DNA from 3 places in the Sphingobium sp. MP9-4 genome. Region 3 is predicted to be linked to each of the others. Evidence: riboswitches for the same ligand, from Rfam matches in the RefSeq annotation. Region 3 holds a riboswitch; each other region holds the start of a gene.
The links. A riboswitch is a leader RNA that binds a small molecule or an ion and turns the genes downstream of it on or off. The one in region 3 is predicted to bind cobalamin.
Positions count from the first base shown of each region.

Region 1 (10,493 bases), on a different contig from region 3:
CTTGATGAGCTGACCGGCGGGGCAGGGTCGGACAGCTTCCTGTTCGATTCGCTGACCGTATCGGCCGATCGCGACACGGTGAAGGACTTTACGCCGGGCGAGGACATGCTCGTTTTCGCGCGCGGCATCTTCACCGCCTTTGCCTCGATGCCGAGCGGAAGCCTGCCGTCATCGGCCTTCTATGCCGGAACCGCGGCAACCGCACCGGACCAGTATCTCGTCTATAACAAATCGACCGGCGCGCTATATTACGACCCCGACGGCTCCGGCTCCCAGGCAATGGTCCAGGTCGCCTTCCTCAGCACAAAGCCGACGCTGACGTTCCAGAATTTCGGATTGGCGTAGCACTCGTCTGACAGGGGGGAGGAAATGCAGCGCCGCTTGTTGCGGCATTGCCGGCGCAGCACCAGGTCCGGAAAACGTGCGGGCGCACGGCGTCAATGCTGCATCGGTCGGCGGCAAGGTGAGCACATGCGGAGCCGGCCGGCTTATTGAAATCAGGCGTGTCTACGGTGAGAACGGTACCGTAGATCATGCAATCGCCACACGTCCGGTCAGGCAGGACGGGCCCCAGCAGAGTGGTTTCCAGATCTTTTTCCGTGTGCATCCCGCAGGGGCGGGGGCGGCCTTGCCGGGAATGCGAGAGGAGTCGACGGATCAGGCCGCTGTGCGATGCGCTCGTGATAGGTGGATGGGGCGATCTACAGGATGCTGCAGATTGGCTCGACCCCATAGGCATCGCGGTAATCGTCGATGAACGCGATCATCGCTTGAACGGGCGGTCGAGCTCCGCCTGGGCAAAATATGCCGATGCCTGGCGCAGGATCTCATTGGCCTGTCGCAGCTCGCGGACCTCGCGCTCCAGTGCCTTCATCTTGTCGGCTACCTCGGTCGGGACGCCCGCGCGCTTGCCGCTGTCGACCTCAGCCTTCTTCACCCACTCATGCAGCGTCTGCGGAACGCAGCCGATCTTCTCCGCAATCGAAACCACCGCTGCCCAGCGAGAGGGGTAATCACGTTCATGATCGATCACCATACGCACCGCGCGCTCGCGGACTTCCGGCGCAAACTTGTTCGTTGTCTTGCTCATACAGGCTCCACCTTCTCAGGAGTTGGAGCCTCCGGCAAACCCGGCGCGGTTCATTATAGGGGGATAGCCCGTTGCTACGCGAACGGCAGCTTCATGCGAGCTGGCCATTTGACCTTACCCTCCTGCGCGAGTTCCTCTGTCACAGTGGTGCAAATAGCTTGATGCTTGATGCGCCTAGGATGTGGCTGGAGAGCGAAAAATCCGGGTTGTCGATTGTGCCAACACGCTGTAGCAACAGGGTGTGCAGCCGTTGGCTGTACGCCAGCGTTTTCAAGGCCTTGTAGGGCGTGAGAATTTGACTGGGGCTCCTGCCGCCCCAGCCATAATTTCGGTATCCGACGCCGCGTCGCTTTCCTTGCTTCCGGTTTCCGTTTCGGCATCCTCCGTCGGTATGCCTTGGGCGTCGAGCCGGCAGCGGGACTGCCGATACACATTCCATGTCTTGGCGAAGCCCGATGTTTCGACTAGGGCATCATCGATGCGCCGGTTCATGCTGGTGCATTGCATAACTGACGCCGGTGTTCCGCAAGGAACTTAATCGGGAATGCGGTGCGGGGGCCTGGCCCCTTATTCCGTGGCTGTCCCTGCAACTGTAAGCGGATAGCGCGATGCACGAGCCCATGAGGGCAGCCACTGGACAGAGCGTCCGGGAAGGCGTGCATCCCGCAACGACCCGCGAGCCAGGAGACCTGCCGGCGTTTCGGTCGCTCTTGTCCTGACCCAGGGATTGGTCATGGCACGGTCTCTCTTCCGTCTGGGCGGCGAAGCGTGTGGCTGGGGCTGCACGGCCGCGTGGTGTCGGGCGCCTGTCGCGCCTGCCTGCCACCTCGCGCCGACCGGCGATGCCGGCAAGCCCCGCCTGGTTGCGTCCCGGCGCGCGGAGGATGTGCCTGTGAGCCAGACCGGCGCGGGCAGGGATAGGGCGACCGCGAACCATGCGGTGGTCCACGGGCCGGCCGTTCGGGGCTGGTGTCCCGATGCCTGGCGCCCGATGGCGGCGGGCGACGGGCTGATCGTGCGCGTGAAGCCGCGCTTCGGCCGTCTTTCGGCCGACGACCTGGCGGCGCTGGGCGAAGCGGCGATCGCCCATGGCAACGGCCTGATCGACATGACCCGGCGCGCCAACCTCCAGATCCGCGGCGTGCGCGACGATAGCTGGCGTTCCTTGCTCGACCGGTTGCTCGATCTTGGCCTGGTCGACCACGATGCCAGGCGCGAGGGCGCGCGCATGGTGATGGTCGCGCCGGACTGGCGCGAAGGCGACGACAGCCATCGCATCGCCCGCCAGTTGCTCGATCGCCTGGACGAACTACCGGACTTGCCGGGCAAGATGGGCTTCGTGATCGATGCCGGCGCCGCGCCGCTCCTGTCCGGCGAAGCGGGGGATTTTCGCATCGAGCGGGCGCGGGACGGCGGCCTGATCTTGCGTGCGGAGGGGCGGGCACAAGGCGTGCCGGTGGACAGCGGCGGCGAAGTGGATGCGCTGCTCGCGCTAGCCCGATGGTTCGTGGAGAGCGACGGCGCGCGCGTGGGGCGCATGGCCCGGCATGATGCGCCCCTGCCGGATTGGGCAACGAGCACGGCAGAGGCGGCGTCGCCGAGTGCTCGGCTGATGCCCGGCGCATGGGATGGCGGCATGGCCTACGGTCTTCCCTTCGGCCGGATCGACGCGCGGCATCTTCTCGACGCGCCGGCCATGCGGCTGACCCCGTGGCGCATGCTGCTGGCCGAAGGGCAACTGCCCGGCCTGTGCGCAGACGCTGCCGACCCGCTGATCCATGTGGAGGCTTGCCCCGGCGCGCCTGCCTGCCCGCAGGCGAGTGTGGAGACGCGCGATCTCGCCCGCCAGCTGGCCCCCCATGTGGCGGGCCGCCTTCATGTCTCCGGCTGCGCCAAGGGCTGCGCCAGTTCGATTCCGGCCGACATCGTGCTGACGGGGCGGGACGGGCGCTACGACCTGGCCTTCCATGCCCGCGCAGGATCGGCGCCCGTCCGTCCTGACCTCACCGCCACCGACCTTCTTGCCCATTTCGGAGCCTGTTGATGCCCCATGATTATGAGAGGGATGGCGCGGCGATCTATCGCCAGTCCTTCGCCACCATCCGCGCCGAAGCCGACCTCGGGCGCTTTGCTGCCGAGGAGGAGCCGGTCGCCGTGCGCATGATCCATGCCGCGGGCATGGTGGACCTGGCGGCCCATATCCGCTTTTCGCCGGGCTTTGCAGCGGCGGCGCGGCAGGCCCTGGCCGCAGGGGCACCGGTGCTGTGCGATGCGCGCATGGTGTCGGAAGGGGTCACGCGCGCGCGCCTGCCCGCCGACAATGCCGTGCTCTGCACCCTGCACGACACCGCCGTGCCGGACATGGCGCGGGCGATGGGCAATACCCGATCCGCCGCCGCGCTGGAATTGTGGCGGCCGCATCTTGCCGGGGCACTGGTTGCCATCGGCAATGCGCCCACGGCGCTGTTCCACCTGCTCGACATGCTGGAGGATCCGGCCTGTCCGCGCCCCGCAGCGATCATCGGCTGCCCGGTCGGCTTCGTCGGCGCGGCGGAATCCAAGGCGGCACTGTGGGCGGCGCAGCCGGTCCCCTGCTGCGTCGTCGACGGGCGGCTTGGCGGCAGCGCGATCACGGTCGCGGCGATCAATGCGCTGGCGAGCCGCGCGGAATGAGCGGCACCGTCTATGGCGTGGGCCTTGGCCCCGGCGCGCAGGACTTGCTGAGCGTGCGCGCCGACCGGCTGGTGCGGGGGGGACGGCATGTCGCCTATTTCCGCAAGGCCGGCCGACCGGGGCAGGCGCGCCGCATCGCGCAGGGCATGTTGCGGGACGATGCAATCGAACTGGCGATGGAATATCCGGTGACGACCGAAATTCCGGTCACCGATCCGCGCTATAACGACTGCCTTGCCGCCTTCTATGCCGATTGCACCGGCCGGCTGCTGGCGATCGCGGAGGCGGGCGAGGATGTGGTCGTCTTGTGCGAGGGCGATCCCTTTTTCTACGGCTCCTTCATGCATCTGCACAGCCGGTTGGCGGGGCTGGTCCCGGTCGAAGTGGTCCCCGGCATCATGGGCATGTCGGGCGCGTGGAATGCGACCGGCCTGCCGATCACCTGGGGTGACGATGTGCTGACCGTCGCGATGGCGACGCTGCCGGAAGAGGAACTGGTCCGCCGCATCCGCGATACCGACGCGCTGGTGGTGATGAAGATCGGCCGGCACCTCGCCAAGCTGCGCCGCGCGGTGGCGGCGGCCGGGCGCAGCGATGAAGCATGGCTGGTCGAACATGCCGCCATGCCGGAACAGCGCGTGACCCGGCTGGCCGATGTCGACAGGGTCACGCCCTATTTCTCGATCCTGCTGATCCACGGCCAAGGGCGCCGGCCATGAATCTTGCGGCGGGAGAGGGGGGCTGGATCGCGATCGCGGGGCTTGGGCCAGGGGGCGAAGCGCTGGTGACGCCGGAGGTCGACGCCGCGCTGGCTGCCGCGACCGACGTGGTGGGCTATATCCCCTATGTCGCGCGGGTCGCGCCGCGTGCGGGGCTGGCGTTGCATCCTTCGGACAATCGGGTGGAACTGGACCGGGCGGCCCATGCGCTGGAGCTGGCGGCGCAGGGGCGGCGGGTCGTCGTCGTCTCCTCGGGCGATCCGGGCGTCTTTGCCATGGCATCCGCCCTGTTCGAGGCGCTGGAGGCCGGACCTGCCCACTGGCGCGACATCGACATTCGCGTGCTGCCCGGCATCACCGCGATGCTGGCTGCTGCGGCGCGTGCGGGCGCGCCGCTTGGCCATGATTTCTGTGCGATCAACCTGTCGGACAATCTCAAGCCCTGGTCCCTGATCGAAAAGCGGCTGCGGCTGGCGGCGGAGGCGGATTTCGCCATGGCCTTCTACAATCCCCGGTCGGCGTCGCGGCCGGAAGGGTTCGTGCGCACGCTGGCGCTGTTGCGGGAACTTTGTGGCGATGCACGCCCGATCCTCTTCGCCCGCGCCGTGACCACCGCGCAGGAGACACTGCATATCGTGCCGCTGGGGCAGGCGCGGGCGGACATGGCGGACATGCGCACCATGGTGATCGTCGGGTCGAGCCGGACCCGCATCATCGAGCGGCCGCGCGGGCCGATCCTCTACACGCCGCGCGGCATCCCCGACGAGGCGGCGGGATGAGCGATCCAGTCGAGCACATCCTCGGGCCGGTGGAACTCCCACCGATCGGGCAGCGCGGGCCGGTCGATCATCAGCACGCGCAGGCCCAGCGCGCGCGCGGCGTCCAGCTTGGCGGCTGCGCCCGTGCCACCGGCATTTTTGGCGACGATCAGGTCGATGCGATGATCGCGCAGCAGGCTTGTGTCGTCCGCCACCGTGAACGGGCCGCGATCCACGATCAGGGCATGATCGGGCAGGGGGGGCACCGCGTCCGGCGCATCCACGAAGCGCAGCAGATAATGATGCTGGGGCTGGGCGGCGAAGTCCTCCACATGCATGCGCCCCAGGGCGAGCATGATCCGCTGAGGCGGGCCGTCGAGCGCGGCCACCGCCGCTGCCATGTCCGGCACCGTGGTCCAGCGATCGCCGGGGACGGGCGTCCAGGGCGCACGGGTCAGCGCAGCATGGGCGATTCCCACCCTATGCGCAGCCGCCACCGCATGGGCGCTCATCGTCGCGGCAAAGGGGTGGGTGGCGTCGACCAGATGGGTGATGCCTTCCGCACGCAGATGCGCGACCAGTCCCGCCACCCCGCCAAAGCCGCCGACCCGCACGGGCAGGGGTTGTGCCCGCGGGCTGGCCGTGCGTCCGGCATAGCTGAAGGTCGCGCGGATGCCGCGCGCCGCCAGCAAGGCCGCCAGCGCGCTTGCCTCCGTCGTGCCGCCCAGCAGCAGGATATTGGGCATGGATGACATGAATTCTCCCCCCTGGTTGACGATCGTCGGCATCGGCGAGGACGGGATGGACGGCCTGTCTGCGGCAAGCCGCGCGGCACTGGCGGCGGCGGACCTGGTCATGGGGCCGGCCCGGCACCTTGCGCTGCTCGGCGGGATTAGCGCGCCGATGGTCGAATGGCCAGTGCCCTTCGCGGACGGGATCGCGCGGCTGCTGGCGCATCGTGGGCGGCCGGTGGTGGTGCTGGCGTCGGGCGACCCCTTCTGGTTCGGCGCGGGCAGCAGCATCGCGCGCCATCTGGCGGCCCATGAATGGTGCGCGTATCCCGCGCCCTCCACCTTCGGGCTGGCGGCGGCGCGGCTGGGCTGGGCGATACAGGATGTCGCGTGCCTTGGCCTGCATGCCGCGCCGCTGGATCGGTTGCGTCCGCACCTCGCGCCGGGCGCGCGGGCGCTGGTGCTGCTGCGCGACGGGGCGGCGGTGGCGGGACTTGGCGCCTGGTTGTCGGCCAGGGGATTTGGCGCGTCGCGCCTGCATGTGCTGGAAAGCCTCGGCGGCCCGCGCGAACGGATCCGGTCGATCGAGGCGGGGGCGACGATACTGCCCGACATCGTTCATCCCGTGGCGGTCGGGCTGGAGGTCGCCGGTGACGGCCCTGTCCTGACGGTCGCCAGTGGTCGACCCGACGCGCTGTTCGACCATGACGGACAGATCACCAAGGCGCCGGTGCGCGCCCTGACCCTGTCGGCGCTGGCGCCCCGGCCGGGCGACTATCTGTGGGACATTGGCGCGGGCTCGGGATCGATCGCGATCGAATGGCTGCTGGCCCATCCCGCCAATCGCGCCTGCGCGGTGGAGGCCGATCCGGCCCGTGCGGATCGCGCCCGCGCCAATGCCCGTGCGCTGGGCGTGGATCGGCTGGAGCTGATGATCGGTCGATCGCCGGACGTGCTGCCTGATGGTCCGATGCCGCAGGCGGTCTTCATCGGTGGTGGTCTGTCGCAGGCGCTGCTGGAACGGCTGGAGGCGCTGCTGCCACCCGGCACGCGGCTGGTCGCCAATGCCGTGACATTGGAGTCGGAGGCGCTGCTGGCGCTCTGGCACGGGCGGCGGGGCGGCAGCCTGCTGCGCATCGAACTGGCCGACGCCGCGCCGCTCGGCAATCGCCATGGCTGGCGGTCGCGCTATCCGGTGGTGCAGTGGAGCGTCACGCTATGATCGTCGCGGGCTTCGGTTTCCGTGCCGGCGCGACCACCGCGTCCCTGCGGGCGGCGCTGGTGGCGGCCGGCGGCGGACGGGATGTCACCCATCTCGCCACGCTGGCGGACAAGGCCGGGGGGCTGGCGGAACTGGCCGCGCAACTGGCCCTGCCGCTCATCCCCATTGCGGCCGATCGCCTCGCGTCCCTGCCCACCATCACCCGATCGCCGGCCTCGCTGGGCGCGCGCGGCACCGGCAGCGTCGCCGAAGCCTGTGCCCTGGCCGGCGCGGGGGAAGGCGCCCGCCTGCGCGCAGCCCGCAGCCTTTCCCCCGATCGCATGGCGACCTGCGCCATCGCTCAAGGAGCATCATCATGACCGTCCATTTCATCGGCGCCGGCCCTGGCGCGCCCGACCTTCTGACCCTGCGCGGCCGCGATCTGATCGCGGCCAGCCCGATATGCCTCTATGCCGGGTCGCTGGTGCCGGCGGAGGTGCTGGGTCATTGCCCGCCCGGCGCGCGCATCGTCAATACCGCGCCCATGGACCTGGACGCCATCGTGGCGGAGATCGCCGCCGCCCACGCCGCCGGGCAGGATGTGGCGCGGCTCCATTCCGGCGACCTGTCGGTCTGGTCGGCCATGGGCGAGCAGATCCGCCGCCTCCGGGCGCTGGACATCCCCTTCACCGTGACGCCCGGCGTGCCCGCCTTCGCTGCGGCGGCCGCTGCGCTGGAGGTGGAGCTGACGTTGCCTGAACTGGCCCAGTCGCTCGTCCTGACGCGCACGCCGGGGCGGGCCAGCACCATGCCCCCGGCCGAGAGCCTGACCAATTTCGCGGTGACGGGCGCGACCCTGGCCGTCCATCTGTCGATCCACAATCTGGCGCAGGTGGTGGCGGATCTCATGCCGGCCTATGGGCAATCCTGCCCGGTCGCGGTCGTGTGGCGGGCAAGCTGGCCCGACCAGCGGATCGTGCGGGCGACCCTTTCGTCGATCGAGGCAGCGGTCGCGGGCAGCATGGAGCGCACCGCCATCATCCTGGTCGGCCCGGCGCTGGATGCGGCGGATTTTGCCGAAAGCAGCCTCTATGCGCAGGGCTATGACCGGCGTTTCCGGCCCCAGCATGCCGGATCGCGCTACGCCGGGTCGTCCGAGTGACGGTGCCGGGCCTGCTCGTTTCGGCGCCCGCATCGGGCACCGGCAAGACGACCGTCACGCTCGGCCTGCTCCGCGCGCTGCGCGAAGCGGGCGTGACGGTGCAGCCGTTCAAATGCGGGCCGGACTATATCGACCCGGCCTTCCATCGCGCCGCCTGTGGCCGGCCGTCCTTCAACCTGGACAGTTGGGCGATGGACGGCGCGCTGCTGGACCGTGTGGCGGCCGAGGCCGGCGATGCCGACATGATCGTGGCCGAAGGGGCGATGGGCCTGTTCGACGGGGTGGCGGGTCGGGGTGCGGCCGGCCATGGCACCGCCGCCGACGTGGCGCGCCGCATGGGCTGGCCGGTGCTGCTGGTGCTCGACATATCCGGACAGGCGCAATCCTCTGCGGCGACGGCGCTGGGCTTTGCGCGTTTCGATCCCGATGTGACGATTGCGGGCGTCATCCTCAATCGCGTCGCGAGCCCGCGCCATGAACGGCTGGCGCGGGCAGGGCTGGCGGCGGCGGGCATTGCGGTGTTCGGCGCCTTGCCCCGGCACGCGGACCTCAGCCTGCCCGAGCGGCATCTGGGGCTGGTGCAGGCCGGCGAGCAGCAGGGGCTCGATCAGGCGCTGGAGCGCCATGGCGCACTCATGCGGGAGCGGGTCGATCTCGCCGCGGTTCGGGACGCCGCACGGGCGCACGGCGTCAGGGCCGGCGCGCGCCTGCCCGATCCCCCGGCACAACGGATCGCGGTGGCGCAGGACGTGGCTTTCTCCTTCCTCTACCCGCATCTCCTCGAAGGCTGGCGACAGGCCGGGGCGCAGATCATGCCCTTCTCCCCGCTGGCCGATGAGGCGCCAGCCGACGATGCCGACCTGATCTGGCTGCCCGGCGGCTATCCCGAACTGCACGCCGGGACCATCGCCGGCGCGCAGCACTTTCTGACGGGCCTGCGCCGCCATGCTCAGGATCGGCCGGTCCATGGCGAATGCGGCGGCTATATGGTGCTGGGGGATGCGCTGATCGACCGGGACGGCACCGCCCATCGCATGGCCGGGCTGCTCGGCCTTGTCACTAGCCATGCGGATCGCCGCCTGCATCTGGGCTATCGGCGGGCGGAGCTGCTGGCGCCTGTCGCGGGGCTGCGCGCCGGCACCATGCTGCGCGGCCATGAGTTCCATTATTCGACCATCCTGGGCCAAGATGACGCGCCGCTGATGCGGGTGACCGATGCCGATGGTGCTGCGGTCGCGGAAACCGGCTCGCGGCGCGGCTGGGCCAGCGGTTCCTTCTTCCACATGATTGCGAGCGCATGATGATCGACCTGCATCTGATCGGCATCGGCACCGGCAATCCGGATCATCTGACGGCCCAGGCGGTGCGGGCGATGAACAGCGCCGACCTCATCCTGCTGCCGCGCAAGGGCAGTGCCAAGTCCGACCTTGTCGACCTGCGCCGCACCATCTGCGCGGCCGTGCTGACGCGGGCGGTGCGGGTGGTGGAGTTCGACCTGCCCGTGCGCGATGCGCGCGGCGACTATATTGGCGGCGTCCAGGACTGGCACGATGCCATCACGCAGGCCTGGGCCGGACAGATCGCACGCCACCTGCCCGATGGCGGCCGCCTTGCCCTGCTGGTCTGGGGCGATCCCTCCCTTTATGACAGCAGCCTGCGGATCGCCGACCGGCTGGCGGAGAGGGGGCTGGCGATCCGGGTAAGCGTCGTGCCGGGCATCACCAGCCTGCAGGCGCTGACCGCGGCCCACGCCATCCCCCTCAACCGGCTGGGCGCGCCGGTGGTCATCACGACCGGGCGCCGGCTGCGCGACGATGGTTGGCCGGCCGACGGCGACAGCGTCGCCGTGATGCTGGATCAGGGCTGTGCCTTCGACGCGCTCAATCCCGCCGGCATCCATATCTGGTGGGGGGCCTATCTCGGCATGGAACATCAACTCCTGGTCGAAGGGCCGCTGGCGGTCGTGCGGGACAGGATCGCGGGGCTCCGCGCGCAGGAACGGGCCCGGCATGGCTGGATCATGGACATCTATCTGATGCGCAGGGGGGCGTGATCCTGGCGGCGGCGCGATGCGCGAAAGCGGGCCGGTGCTGTTAAATTCCGCGCTCCCCGCTTGTCGAAAGGGGCTGGTTTCCAGCGCCATCCGGCAATAATTTGCC
Region 1 covers NZ_LUFI01000014.1:57,221-67,713, reverse strand. Annotated here, with positions in the region: gene A0U87_RS03115 (cadherin-like domain-containing protein) at 1-345, shown strand, start outside; AL1L pseudoknot at 693-809, opposite strand; partial or broken gene A0U87_RS03105 (transposase) at 705-1,090, opposite strand; cobalamin riboswitch at 1,590-1,802, shown strand; gene A0U87_RS03100 (cobalamin biosynthesis protein CobG) at 2,082-3,134, shown strand; gene A0U87_RS03095 (precorrin-8X methylmutase) at 3,134-3,763, shown strand; gene cobI (precorrin-2 C(20)-methyltransferase) at 3,760-4,482, shown strand; gene cobJ (precorrin-3B C(17)-methyltransferase) at 4,479-5,261, shown strand; gene A0U87_RS03080 (cobalt-precorrin-6A reductase) at 5,222-5,986, opposite strand; gene cbiE (precorrin-6y C5,15-methyltransferase (decarboxylating) subunit CbiE) at 5,985-7,193, shown strand; gene A0U87_RS03070 (cobalamin biosynthesis protein) at 7,190-7,552, shown strand; gene cobM (precorrin-4 C(11)-methyltransferase) at 7,549-8,334, shown strand; gene A0U87_RS03060 (cobyrinate a,c-diamide synthase) at 8,331-9,635, shown strand; gene cobF (precorrin-6A synthase (deacetylating)) at 9,635-10,387, shown strand.
Region 1: it holds a riboswitch for cobalamin, as region 3 does, so the genes downstream of both, A0U87_RS03100 (cobalamin biosynthesis protein CobG) here and A0U87_RS20800 (TonB-dependent receptor) in region 3, are expected to answer to the same signal.

Region 2 (10,493 bases), on a different contig from region 3:
GCCGGTGGCGGAGATCATGCTGATGAACTTCACCACTGTCGCCATGGACATGATCTTCAACCATGCCGCCAAGCTGCGCTTCATGTCGGGCGGGCAGAGCACGGTGCCGATCACCATCCGCACCCTGACCGGCGCGGGCTGGCAGACCGCCGGCCAGCATGCCGACCATCTGGAAGGCTGGTTCGCCCACACCGCCGGCATCAAGGTGGTCGCGCCCTCGACCCCGGCCGATTACAAGGGGCTGCTCTTGTCCTGCATCCAGGACCCCGATCCCTGCATCTTCATCGAATCCGCCGGCAGCCTGTTCATTCCGGGCGAGGTAGATGAGGTCGCGACGCCGATCCCGCTCGGCAAGGCGCGAATCGTGCAGGAAGGCAGCGACATCACCATCGTCTCCTGGTCGTCGCAGCTGCTGCGCTGCCAGGCCGCATTGTCGGCACTGGCGGAGGCGGGCATTTCGGTCGAGCTGGTCGATCTGCGCACCGTATCGCCCTGGGACCGGGAAGCGGTGCTGGCCTCGGTCGCCAAGACCGGCCGGGCGCTGGTGGTGCATGAAGCCGTGCGCGACTTCGGTCCGGGCGGCGAGATCGCCTCGACCATTGCCGAGGAACTGTTCGGCCAGTTGAAGGCCCCGGTCCGCCGGCTGGGCGCGCCCAAGTCGCCGGTGCCCTTCGCCAAGGTGCTGGAGGACGCCTATATCGTCTCGCCCGAGCGCGTGGCCGACGCGGTAAAGGCGCTGATGGCCTGAAGATCGGAAGGCGGCCGGGGCAGTAATCCGGCCGCTTTCTTCCTACCGTCCAGCTTCCCCCACCGGCAGCACCGTGGTGAATTTCGTCACCGACAGGGCGAAGTGGGAGGAGGCGCCGCCGACCGAGGGGTGTTTGAGCAGGTTGCGCATCAGGAAATGCTCATAATCGGCGACGTCGGAGGCCACGACCCGCATCAGATAGTCCCATTCGCCTGACATGAGGTAGCATTCCATGATCTGCGGATGCGCCTCGACAAAGGCGTGGAAGGCATCGACGCTTTCGCTGGTGTGGCTCTTCATCCGCACGCTGCACAAAATGTTGACGGCATGACCCAGCTTCTCCGCATCGGCGAGGCGCACTGCGCCCTTGAGCACGCCCATCTCCTCCAGCGCCCGGATCCGCCGCCAGCAGGACGGGGCGGTGCTGCCGACCCGTTCGGCGAGGTCCGCATTGCTGAGCGAGGCGTCGCGCTGAAGCTCTGCGACGATGCGGCGGTCGAGTGCATCGAGATTGACGGATTTGTTCATGATATCGCCGATCTGTGAATTGATTTCCCAAAATCCTTCATAAATCCTGCCCGATTGAAAGGCAATTACGCCGACTCTGTGAGAGATTGGCGTGATGGTAGAGGAGCTTGATCCGCCCACAGGCGCTGCGGCCGACTGGACGATCCCGCAGGCGTGGGACCTCTACAGCGCGGCTGAACATGCGATGTGGGACAGGCTGTTCGCGCGCCAGTCCGCCATGCTGCCCGACCGGGTGGTGCCCGAGTTCATGGCCGGGCTCGACATATTGCGCATCAACCGCCCCGGCATCCCCAATTTCGAGGAGCTGTCCGATCGGCTGATGCGGGCGACCGGCTGGCAGGTGGTCGCCGTGCCGGGGCTGGTGCCGGATCGGATCTTCTTCGAGCATCTGGCCAATCGCCGCTTCGTCGCCGGCCGCTTCATCCGCACCCCCGACCAGATCGATTATCTGCAGGAGCCGGACATTTTCCACGATGTCTTCGGCCATGTGCCGCTGCTTGCGAACCCGGTCTTCGCCGACTATATGCAGGCCTATGGCCAGGGTGGCCTGCGCGCCGCCGACCTGGGTGCGATCGAGCGGCTGGCCCGGCTCTACTGGTACACGGTCGAGTTCGGCCTCATTCGCCGGCCCGAGGGGCTGCGCCTCTATGGCGCGGGCATCGTCTCCTCCTATGGCGAATCCGTCTTCGCGCTCGACGATCCCTCGCCCAATCGGCTCGGCTTCGATCTCAGGCGGCTGATGCGCACCCGCTATCGGATCGACGATTACCAGCAGAGCTATTTCGTCATCGACAGTTTCGAGGAACTGCTGCGCCAGACGGTCGAGACCGACTTCGCCCCGCTTTATGCGCAACTGGCGGGGCAGCCCGATTTCGCCACCGACGCGATCACCGACACCGACATCATCTACACCCGTGGCACCCAGGCCTATGCCCGTGCCCGCGCTTCTGAGGTTCTATGACAGACACGACCCTTCTTGCCCCGGCGCCCGGCCGGTCCCTGTTCGGTGCGCTCGATCGCCAGGCGCCCGACGCGCTGCTGGGGCTGATCGCGCAATATCGCGCCGATCCGCGCACCGACAAGATCGACCTGGGCGTCGGCGTCTATCGCGACGAGGCGGGCGCGACCCCGGTGATGCGCGCGGTGAAGGCCGCCGAAGCGCTGCTGCTGGCTGAGCAGGGCAGCAAATCCTATCTGGGGCCGGAGGGCGACACGGGCTTTGTCGATCTGCTCGCCGCCATCGTCTTTGGCCCGCTTGCCGGGTCCGACCGAATCGCCGGGGTGCAGACGCCGGGCGGCACCGGCGCGCTGCGGCTGGGCGCCGACCTCATCGCCCGCGCCCGCGCCGGTGCCACCGTGTGGATCGGCGATCCGACCTGGCCCAATCATGCGCCGATCTTCCGCGAGGCCGGGCTGACGCTGGCTTCGCACCGTTTCCTGGATGGTGCCGGCGCGGTCGATTTCGACGCGATGCTTGCCGATCTGGCCGCTGCGCAGGCCGGCGACGTGCTGCTGCTCCATGGCTGCTGCCATAATCCGACCGGCGTCGATTTCAGCGCCGATCAATGGGCGGCGATCGCCGATCTGTGCGCGGCGCGGGGCCTGATCCCGTTCATCGACCTCGCCTATCAGGGTCTGGGCGACGGGCTGGAGGCGGACGCCGCTGCCACGCGGCAGATGCTGGCCGCCGTGCCCGATGCGCTGGTCGCCTATAGCTGCGACAAGAATTTCGGCCTCTATCGCGAGCGGGTGGGCGTGCTGTGGGTGCAGGGGGCGAATGCCGCGCTGACCGCGCTGGCCTTCTCCAACATCGTCGCGCTGGCGCGCGGCATCTGGTCGATGCCGCCCGATCATGGCGCGGCGATCGTGCGCACCATCCTGGAACGGCCGGCGATGCGCGCCGAATGGATGAGCGAGCTGGACCAGATGCGCACCCGCATCAATGCGCTGCGCGCTGCGCTGGCCGCGGCCCATCCGCAGCTGGCCGCCATTGCCGGCCAGCGCGGCATGTTCGCGATGCTACCGGTCAGCGCCGCCGCCGTCGCCGCGATGCGCGCCGACCATGGCATCTACATGGCCGGCAATGGCCGCATCAACATCGCCGGGCTGCGGCTCGACACCATCCCCGCCTTCGTTGCCGGCCTTTCGCCGCATCTGCCTTCTGCCTGAGGACCCCGTCATGACCATCGATCCCGCCAACCCGCTGGGCCTCAACGGCTTCGAGTTCGTCGAATTCACCTCGCCCGAGCCCGAGAAGATGGCCGCGCAGTTCGAGCAGCTGGGCTTCACCGCGACCCACCGCCACCCGTCCAAGAATATCACCCGCTACAAGCAGGGGCGGATCAACCTGATGCTCAATCGCGACGATGCCGGGCGGGTCGCTGCGTTCCGTGGCGAACATGGCCCCTCGGCCAGCGCCATGGCCTTTCGCGTTGCCGATCCCGATGCGGCGCTGCGCTGGGCGCTCGACCATGGTGGCAAGCCGACGGACGAGAATGACACCGTGATCCAGGGGATTGGCGGATCCTATCTCTATTTCATGCCCGATGGCGGCGATCCCTATGCCGACTGGGCCGAGTTCCCCGGCTGGCGGGAAGCCGAAGCGCGCAACAATGTCGGCCTCGACCTGCTCGACCATCTGACCCACAATGTGAAGCGCGGCCAGATGCGGGTGTGGAGCGAATTTTACCGCACCCTCTTCGGCTTCGAGGAGCAGAAATATTTCGATATCAAGGGCAAGGCGACCGGCCTGTTCAGCCAGGCGATGATCGCCCCGGACAAGGCGATCCGCATTCCCCTGAACGAGAGCCAGGACGACAAGAGCCAGATCGAGGAGTTCATCCGCGACTATAATGGCGAGGGCATCCAGCATATCGCTCTCACCACCGCCAATATCTATGACACGGTCGAGCGGCTGCGCGCGCGTGGGGTGCGGCTGCAGGACACGATCGAGACCTATTATGAGCTGGTCGACCAGCGCGTGCCGGGCCATGGCGAGGATCTGGAACGTCTGAAGCGCAACCGCATTCTGATCGACGGCAATGTCGGCGAGGAGGGCATCTTGCTGCAGATATTCACCGAGACGATGTTCGGCCCGATCTTCTTCGAGATCATCCAGCGCAAGGGCAATGAAGGCTTTGGCAATGGCAATTTCCAAGCCCTCTATGAATCGATCGAGCTGGACCAGATCCGTCGCGGCGTGATCACCGTCAATGAATGATGCGCCGCCCCGGATGATGAGCGGCTTCGGCAATCATTTTTCGACCGAGGCGGTGGAAGGCGCGCTGCCGATGGGGCGCAATTCGCCCCAGCGCGTGCCCTATGGCCTCTATGCCGAGCAATTGTCCGGCACCGCCTTCACCGCGCCACGATCGGAGAACCGGCGCAGCTGGCTCTATCGCATGCGGCCGGCGGCATCGCATCCATCCTTCGCGCCTTATGATGCTGCAGCCTTGCTGCGCAGCGCGCCGTTCGACGAAGTGCCGCCCTCACCCAACCGGCTGCGCTGGAACCCGCTGCCGCTGCCTGCGGATGACGTCGATTTCATCGACAGCCTCACCAGCTATGCCGGCAATGGCGATGTCGCGGCCGGGCAAGGCTGCGCCGTGCATCTCTACGCCGTGACCGCCTCGATGGTCGATCGCGCCTTCGTCTGCGCAGATGGCGAGATGCTGATCGTGCCGCAGCAGGGCGCGCTGCGCATCGTCACCGAGTTGGGCGTGATCGACGTCGCGCCGTTGCAGATTGCGCTGATCCCGCGCGGTGTCCGCTTCCGGGTCGAGCTGATCGAAGGCGCGGCGCGGGGCTATGTCTGCGAAAATTACGGCGCGCCCTTCCGATTGCCCGATCTGGGGCCGATCGGCGCCAATGGCCTCGCCAATCCCCGCGATTTCGAGGCGCCGGTCGCGGCCTATGAGGATGTCGAGCGGCCATTCGCCCTGATACAGAAGTTCATGGGCCGCCTGTGGATAACCATGCTGGACCATAGCCCGTTCGATGTCGTCGCCTGGCACGGCAATCTGACGCCGCTGCACTATGACCTCACCCGTTTCAACACGATCAACACGGTCAGTTTCGACCATCCCGATCCCTCGATTTTCACGGTGCTGACCTCGCCCAGCGAGACGCCGGGCACCGCCAATATCGATTTCGTCATCTTCCCGCCGCGCTGGATGGTGGCGGAGGACACGTTCCGGCCGCCCTGGTTCCACCGCAATGTGATGAGCGAGCTGATGGGGCTGATCCATGGCGAATATGATGCCAAGGCGGGCGGTTTCGCGCCCGGCGGCGCGTCGCTGCACAATGGCATGGCCGGCCATGGCCCCGACCGCGCGAGCTATGACAAGGCGATCGCTGCCGACCTGGCACCTCAGCGCATCGCCGACACCATGGCCTTCATGTTCGAAAGCCGGATGGTGCTGCGTCCCACGCGCTGGGCGATGGAAAGCCCGCTGCTGCAGCCCGATTATGATGAGTGCTGGTCCGGCTTCCGCAAGGCCCAGCTTCCCCCGATGAACGAGACCCCATGAGCTATTGGCACATAGACGAGACCCATGATCCCGCCCGCACCAGCTGGGTCGACAGCGCGCAGGATCATGGCGACTTCCCGATCCAGAATCTGCCTTATGGCCTGTTTTCGCCCGCAGGAGCTTCGCCGCGCGCCGGTGTCGCGATCGGCGACGCGATATTGGACCTGGCCGCCTGCGTCAGTGCCGGGCTGATCGACTGCGCGCCGCTGCTGGAAGATCAGCTCAATGCGCTGATGGCGCTGCCGGTGGCGGAGCGGGTCGCCCTGCGCCGCCGGATCAGCATATTGCTGTCGGACCCGGCCCATCGCCCGGCGGTCGAGCCGCTGCTGCACCGGGCCGCAGACTGCACGCTGCACCTGCCGGCGCGGATCGGCGACTATAGCGACTTCTATGTCGGCATCCATCACGCCAACAATATCGGCCGCCAGTTCCGGCCCGACAATCCGTTGCTGCCCAATTATAAATATGTGCCGATCGGCTATCATGGCCGGGCGTCCTCGATTCGCCCGTCGGGCGATCCGTTGGTCCGTCCGCGCGGCCAGCGCAAGCCGCCCGAGGCCGAAGTGCCTGTGGTCGGCCCGACTGCCCGGCTCGACTATGAGCTGGAACTGGGCGTGTGGATCGGCGCCGGCAATGATCTGGGCAGCCCGATCCCCATCAGCGAGGCGGCCGATCATGTCGCCGGCTTCTGCCTGCTCAACGACTGGTCGGCGCGCGATTTCCAGGCGTGGGAATATCAGCCGCTCGGGCCCTTCCTGGCCAAGAATTTCCATTCGACCATCTCGCCCTGGGTGGTGACGCCCGAGGCGCTGGCGCCGTTCCGCATCGCCCAGCCGCCCCGGCCGGAAGGCGATCCCGCGCCGCTGCCTTACCTCAGCGATGCCGACGATCAGGCCCATGGCGCGCTGGCGCTGACCTTGGAAGTGTATCTCTCCACCCAGGCGATGCGCGACGCGGGCCAGCCGTCGATGCGGCTCAGCCAGGGGCCGGCGAGCAACATGTACTGGACCGTCAGCCAGATCGTCACCCATCATGCCTCCAATGGCTGCAACCTGATGCCGGGCGACCTGCTGGGCAGCGGCACCATCTCCGCCCCGACGCGCGATGGCTATGGCAGCCTGATGGAAATCAGCAGCGGCGGCCGCGAGCCGATCAGCCTGCCATCGGGCGAGACGCGCAGCTTCCTGGAGGATGGCGACGAGGTGACATTGCGCGCCACCGCGTCGGCCCCCGGCCATGTGTCGATCGGCTTTGGCGAATGCCGCGCGATGATCGTGCCGGCGCGATGAGCGACCTCACCCTTCATGGCTATTGGCGGTCAAGCGCGAGCTATCGCGTGCGGATCGCGCTGGCCCTGAAGGGTGTCGACTATGCGCAGGTCGCCCATGACCTGCGCAGCGGTGCGCAGCGGGCACCCGACTATCAGGCGCTGGCGCCGCAGGGGCTGGTGCCCGCACTGGTGGATGGCGACAGCGTGCTGACGCAGAGCGGCGCGATCCTGGAATGGATCGAAGCGCGCTGGCCGCAGCCGTCCTTGCTGCCCGCCGACCCCGGCGATGCCGCGATCGTCCGTGCCATGGCCGGCATCATCGCCTGCGATATCCATCCGCTCGGCAATCTGCGCGTGTTGCAGGCGCTGCGGCAGGATTTTGGTGCCAGCGAGAATCAGGTCCGCGCCTGGATCGGCCGCTGGACCGGCGAGGGCTTCGCCGCGCTCGAAACGCTGATCGCCCGTCACGGCGGCACCTATGCGTTCGGGGACCGCCCCAGCTTCGCCGACTGCCATATCGTGCCCCAGCTCTACAATGCCCGGCGCTTCGGCGTCGACCTGACGCCCTTTCCGCGGCTGTGCGCCGTGGACGCGGCGGCATGCGCGCTCCCCGCCTTTGCCGCCGCGCACCCCGATCGCCAGCCCGACTCTGACATATGAGCGTCAGTGACACGCGCCTGTTCGCGACGCCGGCGGGTGTGCGCCTCTGCCCGATCGCGCAGATCGCCGATGGCAAGGCGCGCAATTTCGTGCTGCAGATGCGCGCCGGCCGCTTCCATGGCTTTGCCGTGCGGGATGGCGATCATGTCGCCGGCTTTGTCGATCAATGCCCCCATGCCGGCCTGCCGCTCGCGCAGCAGCTCGATGATTATCTGACCCCGGATGGCAGCCATATAAGATGTAGCTGGCACGGCGCCCTGTTCCGCCGCGACGATGGCGCCTGCGTCGGCGGCCCTTGTGTCGGCCAGCGCCTTACGCCCTGGCCGCTCGCCATGGCCGATGGCTGGATTGTCACCGCTGCCCAAAGCGACTAGGAACCGGCCCAGGGACGGCGCTTCGCATCGTCCCGACATGATCGCGCCGGTGCCCCCACGGGGGCTTAAAATGGGAAGGCGGTGCGGATGCCATGGCATCCAAGTCCGCAGCTGTCCCTGCAACTGTGAGCGGCGAGCGTGATGAACAAGGCTGTCCCCGATGCGGGATTAGCAGCCACTGGGCCGGACGCTAAATCATGCGAGGCCTGGGAAGGCCGTTCCTCCCGCTATGACCCGCAAGCCAGGAGACCTGCCAGCGTTTAGGTCGCTCTTGCTTTGGTCCAGGGGATGGCCGGGGCACGGTGTTCCGTCTGAGCGACAGGTTGGCGGCTGGAGCCGCGCGGTCACGCATCTGCGGGCGAACAAGCGCCCGTCCGCGATGCCGGCCGGCCGTGCGTGCGCGCCCGGTTCGCTCCCGCCCCGGTTGCTCCGGCGCGCGAGTATTTGTCATGGCCAACACTGCATCTGCCAAGATTCCGACCACCGTCATCACCGGCTTCCTGGGCGCGGGCAAGACCACGCTGATCCGCCACCTGCTGGAAAATGCGAAGGGGCGCCGCCTGGCCCTCATCATCAACGAATTTGGCGATGTCGGCGTCGACGGCGAACTGGTGAAGGGCTGCAACGACGCCGCCTGCCCGGAAGAGGATATTGTCGAGCTGGCCAATGGCTGCATCTGCTGCACCGTGGCCGACGATTTCCTGCCGACCATGACCGCGCTGCTCGACCGGCCGAGCCCGCCCGACCATATCATCATCGAGACGTCGGGGCTGGCCCTGCCCAAGCCGCTGGTCAAGGCCTTCCAGTGGCCCGACATCCGCACCCGCGCCACGGTGGACGGGGTGGTCGCGCTGATCGACGCCGATGCGGTCGCTGCCGGTCGCTTTGCCACCGACGAGGCGGCGCTGGCCGCCGCGCGTGCCGCCGATCCCAATCTGGACCATGACAGCCCGCTGGAGGAATTGTTCGAGGATCAGCTCGCCTGTGCCGATATGGTGGTGCTGAACAAGAGCGACCTGGTCGATGCCGACACGCTGGCCGCGGTCGAGGCGCAGGTCGATGCCGAGACGCGGCCCGGCGTAAAGATCGTCCGCGCCGCCCATGGTGCGGTCGATATCGGCGCGCTGCTGGGCATCGTCGCGGCGGCGGAGGATGATCTCGACGCCCGGCCCTCGCACCATGAGGCGGAGGGCGAGGATCATGACCATGATGATTTCGACAGCTTCGTCGTCGGCGGCGATGCGGTTGTCGATCCCGACACGCTGGTGGAGGCGCTGTCCGCGCTGATCGCCACCCATGACGTGCTGCGCGTCAAGGGCATGGTCGCGGTCGCGGGCAAGCCGATGCGGCTCGTCGTGCAGGCGGTCGGCCCGCGCATCCAGCATTTCTTCGACCGTCCCTGGCAGCCGCAGGAAGCGCGCCGCACCCAGCTGGTGGTGATCGGCCAGAAGGGGCTGGACCGCGCCGCGATCGAGGCCGACATCCAGGCCGTGCTCGGCTGATGCATCTTCTGTCCGCCACGCCGGGAACGATCAGCGACGGCGAGGAGGCGATCGACCTCGACCAGCCGCCCGGCGACATCGTCATCCTGACCGTGGCGGACAGCGACCTGGCCTGTTTCGCCGCCGCCGCCGCGCGCCTGCCCGATGACGCGCCGACCGTGCGGCTGGCCAATCTGCTGCAGCTCAAACATCCCTATTCGGTCGATCTCTATGTCGAGAAGGTGATCGCCAAGGCGCGCTTCGTCTGCGTCATCCTGCTCGGCGGCAAAAGCTATTGGCCCTATGGCGTGGACGAGATTGCGCAGGTCGCGCGCGAACGCGGCATCGCCTTCGCCGCGATCGCCGACGGGCGCGAGGGCGATCCCGCGCTGGACCTCGCCTCCACCGTGCCGGCGGCGATGCGCGAGCAGTTGCGGGACTATCTGCGCCAGGGCGGCACCGCCAATGCTTTGTCCTTCCTGCGCTGCGCCGCCCGGCTGACCGGCGCGGATGCGGGCGACCCCAATCATCCGCTGCCGATCGCCGACGCGGGCCTCTATTTGCCCGGCCATGACCGGCCCGGCGTGGCGGAACTGCGCGCGACCTGGGTCGAGGGGCGGCCGGTGGCGCTGCTGATCTTCTACCGCGCTTTGGTGGTCGCCGGCACGCTGAGCGCGGTCGATGCGATGGTCGCGGCCCTTGGCGCGCGCGACTTCAACGTTGCCGCCGTGCATGTCCGCGCGCTGCGCGAGCCGTTCGTGCGCGACTGGCTCGGCGGGCTGCTGGCCGACATCGCGCCCGACATCATCGTCAATGCGACCAGCTTCGCCGCCTCGTCGTCGTCCGAGCCGCGCGTGCCGGGCATCTTGGAACAGGCCGACTGCTCGATCCTGCAGACCGCCT
Region 2 covers NZ_LUFI01000082.1:1,556-12,048, reverse strand. Annotated here, with positions in the region: gene A0U87_RS22840 (transketolase C-terminal domain-containing protein) at 1-748, shown strand, start outside; gene A0U87_RS22835 (Lrp/AsnC family transcriptional regulator) at 791-1,276, opposite strand; gene phhA (phenylalanine 4-monooxygenase) at 1,371-2,237, shown strand; gene A0U87_RS22825 (amino acid aminotransferase) at 2,234-3,445, shown strand; gene hppD (4-hydroxyphenylpyruvate dioxygenase) at 3,456-4,496, shown strand; gene hmgA (homogentisate 1,2-dioxygenase) at 4,489-5,805, shown strand; gene fahA (fumarylacetoacetase) at 5,802-7,094, shown strand; gene maiA (maleylacetoacetate isomerase) at 7,091-7,735, shown strand; gene A0U87_RS22800 (Rieske (2Fe-2S) protein) at 7,732-8,109, shown strand; cobalamin riboswitch at 8,140-8,382, shown strand; gene cobW (cobalamin biosynthesis protein CobW) at 8,559-9,611, shown strand; partial or broken gene cobN (cobaltochelatase subunit CobN) at 9,611-10,493, shown strand, end outside.
Region 2: it holds a riboswitch for cobalamin, as region 3 does, so the genes downstream of both, cobW (cobalamin biosynthesis protein CobW) here and A0U87_RS20800 (TonB-dependent receptor) in region 3, are expected to answer to the same signal.

Region 3 (10,493 bases):
GGCGCAGGCGGCGCAGGCGATCCAGCGTGCGGTGGCCGACCAGCGCGATGCGACGGCGGCGATCGGCCAGTCGGCGCGCGATACCGCCCGCGACGCCGATCATATGGCGCAGCGCATGGCCACCGTGGCCGATGTCGCGCGCAATACCGAAAATCTGTCAGATCGCGTGTCGAGCGCGGCGGCCGGCCTGTCGCGCACCGCGCAGGAGTTGCAGCGCGCGACCGACCTGTTCGTGGCGCAGCTGGAAGCGGCCTGATCGCCGGTCAGCCGGCGCGGGCTGTCCACGTTTTCGCAGTTCCATCAGCAGAACGGGCCAGCGGATATAGGATGCGCTCCTCGCGATCGATCCGCCGGCTGAGGGCATCCAATATCCGGCCGCTGTCGGCGCAGAAGCCGCGCCAGTCGCGGGTGATCCGCTCATCGGTCCAGCCGGCCATGTAGCGAGCGAAGCTCTCGGCCAGCGCGCCGATCTCGGCCTGGATGCGGGCGGCCGTGGTGCGGACGCGATCGTCGCCCTGGCGCTGGAGCATGGGGTAGAGAATGCGGTCTTCCAGCGCGAGATGGGCCATCAGCTTGCGCGCCAGTTGCCAGCGCAATGCGCTCACCGCCCGAGGCTGGTCGGGATCAGCGATCGCCTGGCGCAGTTGCGCGGCGATCAGGGCGATCTCCTCATGCTGCGTGCCCAATTCGTCCATGTTCATCGCGATCCCCCTGCTGGCCAGGTTCGATCATGCACCGCCCGCCGTTAAGGGGGCATTGGGAGCCGGGACAGGCAAAGCGCATAAAGCCTGTAAAAAAGAAGACCGCCCGGCGCCTGCGCACCGGACGGTCTTTCTGTCATCGATCCTGTGGAGCAGGCCCCGATTGGAGCCTGCCGCGATCAGGCCGGCTGGTCGGCGCGGCTGGCGCCCTGGCCGTCAAGATTGAGGGCAGCGAAGTCCCAGTTGATCGCTTCCTTCAGCAGCTTTTCGGCATAGGCCGGGCGCAGGTTGCGATAGTCGATATAATAGGCATGTTCCCACACATCGAGGATCAGCAGCGGGGCGTGGCCTTCATGGGCGACCGGGGTGTCGGCGTCATGATAGCTGGTCACTTCCAGCTTGCCGTCCTTCAGGATCAGCGCGGCCCAGCCGCTGGCGAAGTGGCCGACGGCCTCTGCCTTGAGCTTCTCGATCAGCGCGTCGACCGAACCGAAGGCTTCCTCGATCTTGGCGAGCAGTTCGCCGGTCGGGGCGGTCTTCACCGGCGACAGCGAGTTCCAGTAGAAGGTGTGGTTCCAGATCTGGCCGACCTGGTTGAACAGGCCGCCCTTGGACGACTTGATCAGTTCGACCAGCGACTTGCCCTGCAGGCTCTCGTCGGCGGCGACCAGTTCATTGGCCTTCACGACATAGGCATTGTGATGCTTGCCGTGGTGGAAGTCGAAGGTTTCGACCGACAGGATGTCGCCAAAGGCGTCCTTGGCATAGGGAAGGTCGGGCAGAACAAAGGCCATGGCGGAACTCCTCGGGTTCGTTATGGGGCGGCTCGCAGTGATGCTTGCGATGCCGGTTTATCATATGGTCCATGCGGGGCGTGGACGCCTCCGTCGCTTCCCATATGCGCACCCAACGCCCAAGAAAACCAATATGTGCCTATTGCGAAACGATCGCAGAAACGGGCGGTTGGTGGGCCTTTGGACGGGATGGGGCAGTATGGCAGCGGGCGGTGTTTCTTGACAGGCGGGGCCGTGCCGAACATGATCGCAACCATGCCGTTCAAGGTCATCTTTGCACGCTTCCGCCATCATGGGGGACAGCTTCTCGCGGGCCATCCGCCCCGGACCTGACAGGCGCGCTGCCGGCAGGTCCGGGGCACCCTTCTTGACGCCTTGCGCCCGAGCACCGGGCGCACCCCCCTATCAGGAAGTTTTCCCATGACCCTGCAACAGAAGTGGGCGGCCGTGCCGCCGATCCATATTGTCGAATCCGAAGCCGACATGATTTCCGATCTGGCCTGGGCGGCGCGCGACCGCTTCCCCGACGTCAGCCAGTTGTTGCTGGAGGAGGTCGGCCGGGCGCAATTGTGCAGCCGGGCGGAACTGCCGGCCGATGTCGCGGCGATGGGATCGACCATCCTCTATCGCGATGGTGAGCGCGGGGCGCCGCGCCGGGTGGAACTGGTCTATCCCAGCCATGCCGATGTGGCGCTGGGCCGGATATCGATCCTGACGCCGGTCGGCGCCGCGCTGATCGGGATGCGGGCGGGTAATGCCATATTGTGGCCGGACCGCGACGGCCATCTGCGCGACATTCTGGTGGACGAGGTGGTGCAGGCCTAGGGCCAGTCTTGCCCCACATCCGTCATCCTGACGGAAGGCACTCCTGAGCTTGTCGAAGGATCAGGATTCATTCTGCACTAAGCCCGAGAGCGAGCGCAGAATGGATCCCGGATCAAGTCCGGGATGACGCAGTTTTTTGGGGTCAGCCCTGCGGCGGGGTGGTTTCGCCCACCTCGTCGCTATCGAGGCCGTCGTCCAGGGTCAGGCCGTGGCGCAGCAGCATCGGGATGTTGGCGCCGGCGAAGACGACCGAGACGATGGTCACGCCCCAGACCTTGACCGCGAGCCAGGTGTCGAAGCTCATCGACCGGCGCATGAGTTCGTTGGCGACCGCCATGGCGACGAAGAACAGCGCCCAGTTGCGTGACAGCTTGCGCCAGCCTTCCTCGCTCAGCCCGTCATAGGCCGCCTGGAGCAGATATTTGAGCAGCGGCTTGCCGCGCAGTAGCCCGGCTAACAGCATCAGCGCGAAGAAGGCGTAGATGATGGTCGGCTTCAGCTGGATGAAGCGCTGGTCGTGGAAATAGATGGTGAGGCCGCCGAAGAAGAGGATCAGCAGCGCCGAGAGCCAGAGCATCGGCGAGACCCGGCCGAGCTTCACCTTGGAGATGATCACGGCGATGACGATCGCGGCCATGAAGGCGGCGGTGCCAAAGCTCATGGCGGTGATCGGGTTGCCCGCACCCCAGAACCAGCCCGCGCCCTTGTAGCTCAGGAAAAAGACCAGCAGCGGCCCGAAATCGAGCGCGAGGCTAAGGCTGCCGCCATGGGCGGGCTTCTTGGCGTCAGCGGGCATAGGCCGTCCCCGCGATCGCGCGTGCCATGTCGCCGGCATCGAACGGGCGCAGGTCCTCGATCTTTTCGCCCACGCCGATGGCGTGGATCGGCAGGCGATATTTCTCCGCCGCCGCGACCAGCACGCCGCCGCGCGCCGTGCCGTCGAGCTTGGTCATGACCAGGCCCGTGACCTGCGCGGTTTCCTTGAAGACTTCGATCTGGTTCAACGCATTCTGTCCCGTGGTGGCATCGAGGACCAGGACAACGTCGTGCGGGGCGGCCGGGTTCAATCGGCCGAGCACGCGGCGCACCTTGGCCAGTTCGTCCATCAGTTCGGTCTTGTTCTGCAGGCGGCCGGCGGTGTCGACGATCAGCACGTCGATGCCGGTGGCCGTCGCCTGCTTGACCGCGTCGAACACGATGCCCGCCGCGTCGCCGCCTTCCTTGCCGGCGACGATGGGCACGCCCAGCCGGTCGGCCCAGACCTTCAATTGGCCGATCGCGGCTGCGCGGAACGTGTCGCCCGCCGCCAGCATCACGCCATAATCCTGTTCCAGGAAATTATTGGCGAGCTTGGCGATGGTGGTGGTCTTGCCCGATCCGTTGACACCGATGACCAGGATCACCTGGGGCCGCGGAAAGGCTTCGATCTCCAGCGGGCGGGCGACCGGGGCCAGCACCTTCTCGATCTCCTCCGCGATGATCTCGCGCAGATATTCCTCGGTCAGTTCCTTGTTGTAGCGCCCCTCGGCCAGGCGATCACGAACCCGGCCGGCCATGGCCGGGCCGAGATCGGACATGATCAGGGCTTCCTCGATCTCGTCGAGGGTCTGGTCGTCGAGCGCGGCCTTGGTGAAAAGGCCGGTCAGATTCTCGCCGAGCTTGTCGGATGTGCGCTTGAGGCCGCCGAAGAGGCGGTCGCGCCAGCTGGTGCCGGTGTCAGTCATTATTGCGCCTCTTGCGCGATCAGCGCGCCATTCTCAAGGCCGCTGATGCGGGCCGCGACGATCGTGGAGGGGGGCTGGGGCGTGGTGAAGCGCACCGGCGCGAAATTTTCCGCATGGCCCGACAGGCCATTGCGTTCGACCAGCACCGACTGGCGAGTGCCCACCAGGCGGGCGAGCCAGGCATCGCGCTGGGCCGTGCAGGCGTCGCGCAGCAGGGCGGCGCGGGCCTTGATGGTGGCGCGATCCAGCTGGGGCATGCGCGCGGCCGGCGTGCCGGTGCGCGGTGAATAGGGGAAGATATGGCCATGGACGATGTCGCAATCGGCGACCAGCGCCAGGCTGTTGGCGAACATGGCGTCATCCTCGGTCGGGAAGCCGGCGATGATGTCGGCGCCGATGCTGATGTCCGGGCGGGCGGCCTTCACCCGCTCGACGATGCGCACGGCGTCGGCGCGGGCATGGCGGCGCTTCATGCGCTTCAAGATCATGTCGTCGCCGGCCTGCAGCGAGAGATGCAGATGCGGCATCATGCGCGGCTCATGGGCGATGAGGTCGAACAGCCGCTCGTCAATCTCGACACTGTCGATCGAGGAGAGGCGCAGCCGGGGCAGGTCCGGGACATGCTTGAGGAGCCGTTCAACGAGTTGGCCGAGCGAAGGGCTACCTGGCAGGTCCGGGCCATAGCTGGTGACATCAACGCCGGTCAGCACGATCTCGCCATAGCCCGCGTCGACCAGTTGCTTCGCCTTGTCGATCACCGCGCCGGCGGGCACGGAGCGGCTGTTCCCCCGGCCATAGGGGATGATGCAGAAGGTGCAGCGATGGTCGCAGCCATTCTGCACCTCCAGAAAGGCGCGGGCATGTTCGGCAAAGGCGCTGGCCATGTGCGGCGCGGTGTCGCGCACGGCCATGATGTCGGAGACGTTGACCTTATCCGCCACCGGGGCGAAGGCGGCTGCCTCCAGCTTCTCCCGGTTGCCGATCACGCCGTCCACTTCCGCCATGGCGGCGAAGGTCTGGGGTTCGGTTTGGGCGGCGCAGCCGGTGACCAGGATGCGGGCGTCGGGGCGGTCTCGCCTGGCGCGGCGGATCGCCTGCCGGGTCTGGCGCACGGCCTCGGCCGTCACGGCGCAGCTGTTGACGACGATCAGGTCGTCCTGTGCGCCGGCCATTTCGCGAATAGCCTCGCTCTCCGCGATGTTGAGCCGGCAGCCCAGGGTGATGATGTCGGGACCAGCCACGGTCAGAAGCGGTCCCAGTCCGCCTCGCCGTCGAACACATGGGTGGCGGGGCCGGTCATGCGGATCGTGCCGCCCGGTGCCCAGTCGATCTCCAGGTCGCCGCCCGGCAGGCTGACCGTCACCGGGCCGGCCATCAGCTTGCGCCGGATCGCCGCGACGGCGGTGGCGCAGGCGCCGGTGCCGCAGGCGCGGGTCAGGCCGGCGCCGCGTTCCCAGACGATCAGGCGCAGATGCTGCGGGCCGACGACCTGCGCGAAATTGACGTTCACGCGAGCGGGGAAAAGCGGGTCATGCTCGATCAGCGGGCCGAGCCGTTCGAAATCGACCGCGTCCAGATCCTCGACGAAGAAGATCACATGCGGGTTGCCGACATTGACGGCGGCCGGCGCGGGCAAATCTTCCCAACTGGCCGACATCGTCAGCGTGTCCATCGGATAGCCAAGCGGGATCGCGTCCCAGTCGAAGCGGGGCGCGCCCATGTCGACGCTGGCGCCGCCGTCCACGCCCTTGGCGTCGAGCAGCCCGGCCCTGGTGCGGATCAGCACGTCCTTGCCGACGAACAGCGGTACGCAGCGGGTGGCGTTGCCGCAGGCTTCCACTTCCGAACCGTCGGAATTGAAGATCAGCATCGACACGTCGGCCTGGTCGCCGGTCTCGGCATCGCCGATGACGATCAACTGGTCACAGCCGATGCCGGCATGGCGATCGGCAATGGCGCGGGCGCGCGCCTCCGTCATCGCGACCGGCGCTTGGCGCGCGTCGATCACGACGAAATCATTGCCCAGACCATGCATCTTGGAAAAGCGGCTCATCATGGCGCCGCATTTAGTGCGGGACGGGGCAAAAGACCAGCGGTCAGGCGTTCGGGCCGCCGATGATCGCGGCATAGGTGGCCGGATCGACATTGGCGCCGGAGATGACGAGGGCGGTGGCGCCGTCGGTGGGCGGGGCGAGGCCGGCGAGCATGGCGGCGAGCGCCACTGCACCGCCCGGCTCCACCACGAGCTTGAGCGTGGTGAAGGCGAAGCGCATCGCGTCGCGCACCTGATCGTCGCTGACGACCAGGCCGCCGGCCAGCAGGGCATGGTTGATCGGGAAGGTCAGCGCGCCGGGGCTGGGCGCCAGCAGGGCGTCGCAGATGCTGCGTGCGTCGGGCGAGACGCTTTCCCGCACGCCGCTGGCGAGCGAGCGAGCCGTGTCGTCGAAGCCGGCGGGTTCGACGGCATAGACGCTGATGTCGGGGCGGGCGGCCTTGACCGCCGTGGCCGTGCCCGCGACCAGCCCGCCGCCACCGCAGCAGACGAGTATCTGTGCGAGGTCGGCGCTGGCGGCCTGGGCCTGGTCGAGTATTTCGAGGCCGATCGTGCCCTGGCCGGCGATGATGAAGGGATCGTCGAACGAGGGGACCAGCGTTGCGCCGCGTTCGGTGGCCAGGGCGGTGGCGATTGCCTCACGGCTCTGGGTGAAGCGGTCATAGGGGACGACCTCGGCGCCGAGCGCACGGGTGTTGGCGGTCTTGATCGCCGGGGCATCGGCCGGCATCACGATCGTGGCGGGAATGCCGAGCAGGCGCGCGGCAAAGGCGACGCCCTGGGCATGATTGCCCGAGGACCAGGCGACGACGCCCGCCGCCCGTTCCGCATCGTTCAGCCGGGCGAGGCGGTTATAGGCGCCGCGGAACTTGAACGATCCGCTATGCTGGGCGCCCTCGAACTTCACCAGCACGCGCCGGCCGCACAAATCGTTGAGCGCGGCATTCTCGATCAGCGGGGTACGGACCGCCGCCGGCGCGATCAGCCGCGCGGCATCGGCGACGTCGGCGGCAGTGATGGCCATCAAGGATAGATCTGGCGAATCGGACATGTCGGCTCCTTGGGTCAGAGGCCCCTGCATAGCCGGCCACCAGCACCGCGCAACGATCCGCCGGGGCGATCCTGGCCCGCTTGGCAGGGCTTGTGCTTTGGCTTATGGGGGCCGCGCGCCGGGGCGGTCAAAAGCCCCGGACGCGCATGATCGCGCCGGTGCCCGCAAGGGCTGAAAACGGGAATGCGGTGCGGGGGGCGCAGCCCTTCCAAATCCGCGGCTGTCCCTGCAACTGTAAGCGGTGAGCGCGATGCGCAGGGTTCCCAGGCTCTTCAAAAGGGGAGGGCCGGAACCGGCCACTGGACCGATAGGTCCGGGAAGGCTGGCGCATCGCTGCCCTGACCCGCGAGCCAGGAGACCTGCCGGCGTCTGGTCGCTCTTGCCCTGGCCCAGGGGATGGCCATGGCGCGGTGTTTCCGTCGAGCGACGCCCATGGCGGCCGGGGCCGCATCGGTGCGTGGGGCGGGGCGCTGGCGTCTTCCCGATCCTCACGCAGCGACCGCATGTGCGGACGCCCCGGTTCCAAATCGACGGACGCCGGGGGACGATAAAATGAAGATGTTGGGGATTTCGCTCATCGCGCTGCTGGCCGCTACGCCGGCACTGGCCCAGGATGACGATATCGTCGTCACCGCTTCGGGCATCGCACAGCCGCGCGACGAGGTCGGCCAGGCGATCACGGTGATCGATGCCGACACGATCAGGACGCGCCAGGCGGTCGATGTCGTCGACCTGCTCGCCACCACGCCGGGCGTCCGCTTCAGCCGCAACGGTTCCACCGGCGGCGTGACCGGCGTGTCGCTGCGCGGCGCGGAGACGACCCAGACGCTGGTGCTGATCGACGGGGTCAAGGTCAACGACCCGAGCGGCATCGGCGACGGCTATGATTTCGGCCATCTGTTGACCGGCAATATCCGCCGGATCGAAGTGCTGCGCGGCTCCAACTCGGTGGTCTATGGCAGCCAGGCGATCGGCGGCGTGGTCAATGTGATGACCGGCGCGCCCAGCGAGGGTTTCGAGGTTAACGCCTCGGCCGATTATGGCTATAGCGATACGCTGAACGCCAAGGCCGATGTGTCGGGCACGCATGGCGCGGTGTCGGGCGGCGTCGGCGTCGCCTATTTCAACACCGACGGCATTTCCTCGGTCGGCCGGTCGTTCGGCGGCGTGGAGAAGGATGGCTATGAGAATATCGCCACCAACGCCAAGCTGAAGATCGCTTTCACCGACAGCCTCAGCCTCGACCTGCGCGGCTATTATATCCATGCCGATCTCGACTATGACAGCTTCTTCGGCGCGCCGGCCGACAGCAGCGACGTCAGCAAGCTGGACCAATATGTCGGCTATGCCGGGATCAACCTGGCGCTGCTCGACGGCAAGCTGACCAACCGCGCCGCCGTTACCTGGATGCGCAACGACCGCGACTATTATTTCGTGCGCGGCACCGACCCGGATTATGGCTATTCGGGCACCAATCTGCGCTTCGAATATGAGGGCGTCTATGCCCCGGTGGATCAGGCCAAGCTGATCTTCGGCTATGAGCATGAGCGGCCGGACTATGAGTATTTCGGCTTTGGCGACATAGCGAGTGCGAAGGCGAACATCGACAGCGTCTATGCGCTGGCGGTGGTGAAGCCGCTTGCCGGCCTCGCCGTCACGGGCGGGCTGCGCCATGACGATCATAGCCAGTTCGGCGGCGCGACCACCTTTGGTGCCAACGCCAATTACACGCCGAACGCGGGCGCCACCAATATCCGCCTCTCCTATGGCGAAGGGTTCAAGGCGCCGTCGCTCTATCAGCTCTACGACACCTATAGCGGCAACAGCGCGCTGCGGCCGGAGCGGTCGAAAAGCTATGATATCGGCTTCGACCAGAGCCTGGACGGGGACAAGGCGGTGCTGTCGCTGACCGCCTTCCGGCGCGATACTCGCAACCAGATCAACTATGATTATGCGACCTACACCTATGGCAATCTAGACCGGACCCGCGCCAAGGGCGTGGAAGCGACGCTGACGCTGAAGCCGGTCGAGGCGCTGACGGTGGCGGCCTCCTACTCCTATGTCGATGCGCGCGACCGGTCGGGCGGGGGCACCGACGGCAATCGCCTGCCGCGCCGCGCCGCCAATGCGGTCAGTGTGTCGGCCGACTATCTCTGGTCCTTCGGCCTGTCGACCGGCGCGACGCTGACCATGGTCGGCGACAGCTATGACGACACGGCCAACACGCGCCGGCTCGACGGCTATGCGCTGGCCGGGCTGCGCGCGTCCCTCCCCGTGGGCGACCATCTCGAAGTCTATGGCCGGATCGACAATCTGTTCGATGCGGATTACGCCACGGCCTATGGCTATGGCACCTATGGCCGGTCGGCCTATGGCGGCGTGCGTGTCCGCTTCTAAGGGGCGGCGGCATCCCCTGTTGCTGCCGGGGCTGATCGCCCTGCTGCTGGTCGCGGCCATCGCATCGGTCGCGCTGGGATCGGTGACGATTGCGCCGGGCCGCATCCTGACGGTGCTGGCGGGCGGCGGCGACATGGTGGCGCGGGCGATCGTCATCGACCTGCGCCTGCCGCGCATGGCGATCGGCCTGCTGGTCGGCGCCATGCTGGGCCTGTCGGGCGCGGCCCTGCAGGGTTATCTGCGTAATCCTCTGGCGGAGCCCGCCGTGCTGGGCGTGTCCAATGCGGCGGCGCTGGGTGCGGTGATCGCGCTTTATTTCGGCCTGTCCGAACTGCACCCGATGGCGTTGCCGCTGCTGGCGATCGTCACCGCGCTGGCGGCGATCGGCGCGCTGTTCCTGCTTGCCGGGCCGTCGGAAAGCCCGTTGACGCTGATCCTGGCCGGGATCGCGGTCGCAACGCTGGCGGGGGCGGGGATCAGCCTGGCGCTCAACCTGTCGCCCAATCCCTTTGCCGCGATGGAGATTATGAGCTGGCTGATGGGGAGCTTGGAAAATCGCAGCATCGACCATCTGCTGCTGGCGCTGCCCTGCATCGCGGTTGGCGCGGCGCTGCTGCTTTATGACGGACGCGCGCTCGACGCGCTGACCCTGGGCGAGGATGGCGCGCGGGCGCTGGGCGTCGACCTGTCGCGGGCGCGGCTTCGGCTGATGGCGGGGGTGGCAATCGGTGTCGGCGGCGCGGTGGCGGTGACCGGATCGATCGGCTTCGTCGGCCTGATCGTGCCGCATCTGGTGCGACCGCTGACCGATCGCTCGCCTTCCGCGCTGCTGTTGCCGTCCATGCTGGGCGGCGCGGTGCTGCTGACCCTGGCCGATATCGGCGTGCGCATCATCCCGACCAGCAGCGAGCTGAAACTGGGCGTGCTGACCGCGATCCTTGGTGTGCC
Region 3 covers NZ_LUFI01000070.1:526-11,018, reverse strand. Annotated here, with positions in the region: gene A0U87_RS20845 (methyl-accepting chemotaxis protein) at 1-256, shown strand, start outside; gene A0U87_RS20840 (hemerythrin domain-containing protein) at 264-701, opposite strand; gene A0U87_RS20835 (Fe-Mn family superoxide dismutase) at 881-1,495, opposite strand; gene rnk (nucleoside diphosphate kinase regulator) at 1,916-2,320, shown strand; gene ispZ (septation protein IspZ) at 2,463-3,116, opposite strand; gene ftsY (signal recognition particle-docking protein FtsY) at 3,106-4,044, opposite strand; gene mtaB (tRNA (N(6)-L-threonylcarbamoyladenosine(37)-C(2))-methylthiotransferase MtaB) at 4,044-5,285, opposite strand; gene dapF (diaminopimelate epimerase) at 5,288-6,100, opposite strand; gene A0U87_RS20805 (threonine/serine dehydratase) at 6,141-7,148, opposite strand; cobalamin riboswitch at 7,288-7,530, shown strand; gene A0U87_RS20800 (TonB-dependent receptor) at 7,701-9,545, shown strand; gene A0U87_RS20795 (iron ABC transporter permease) at 9,532-10,493, shown strand, end outside.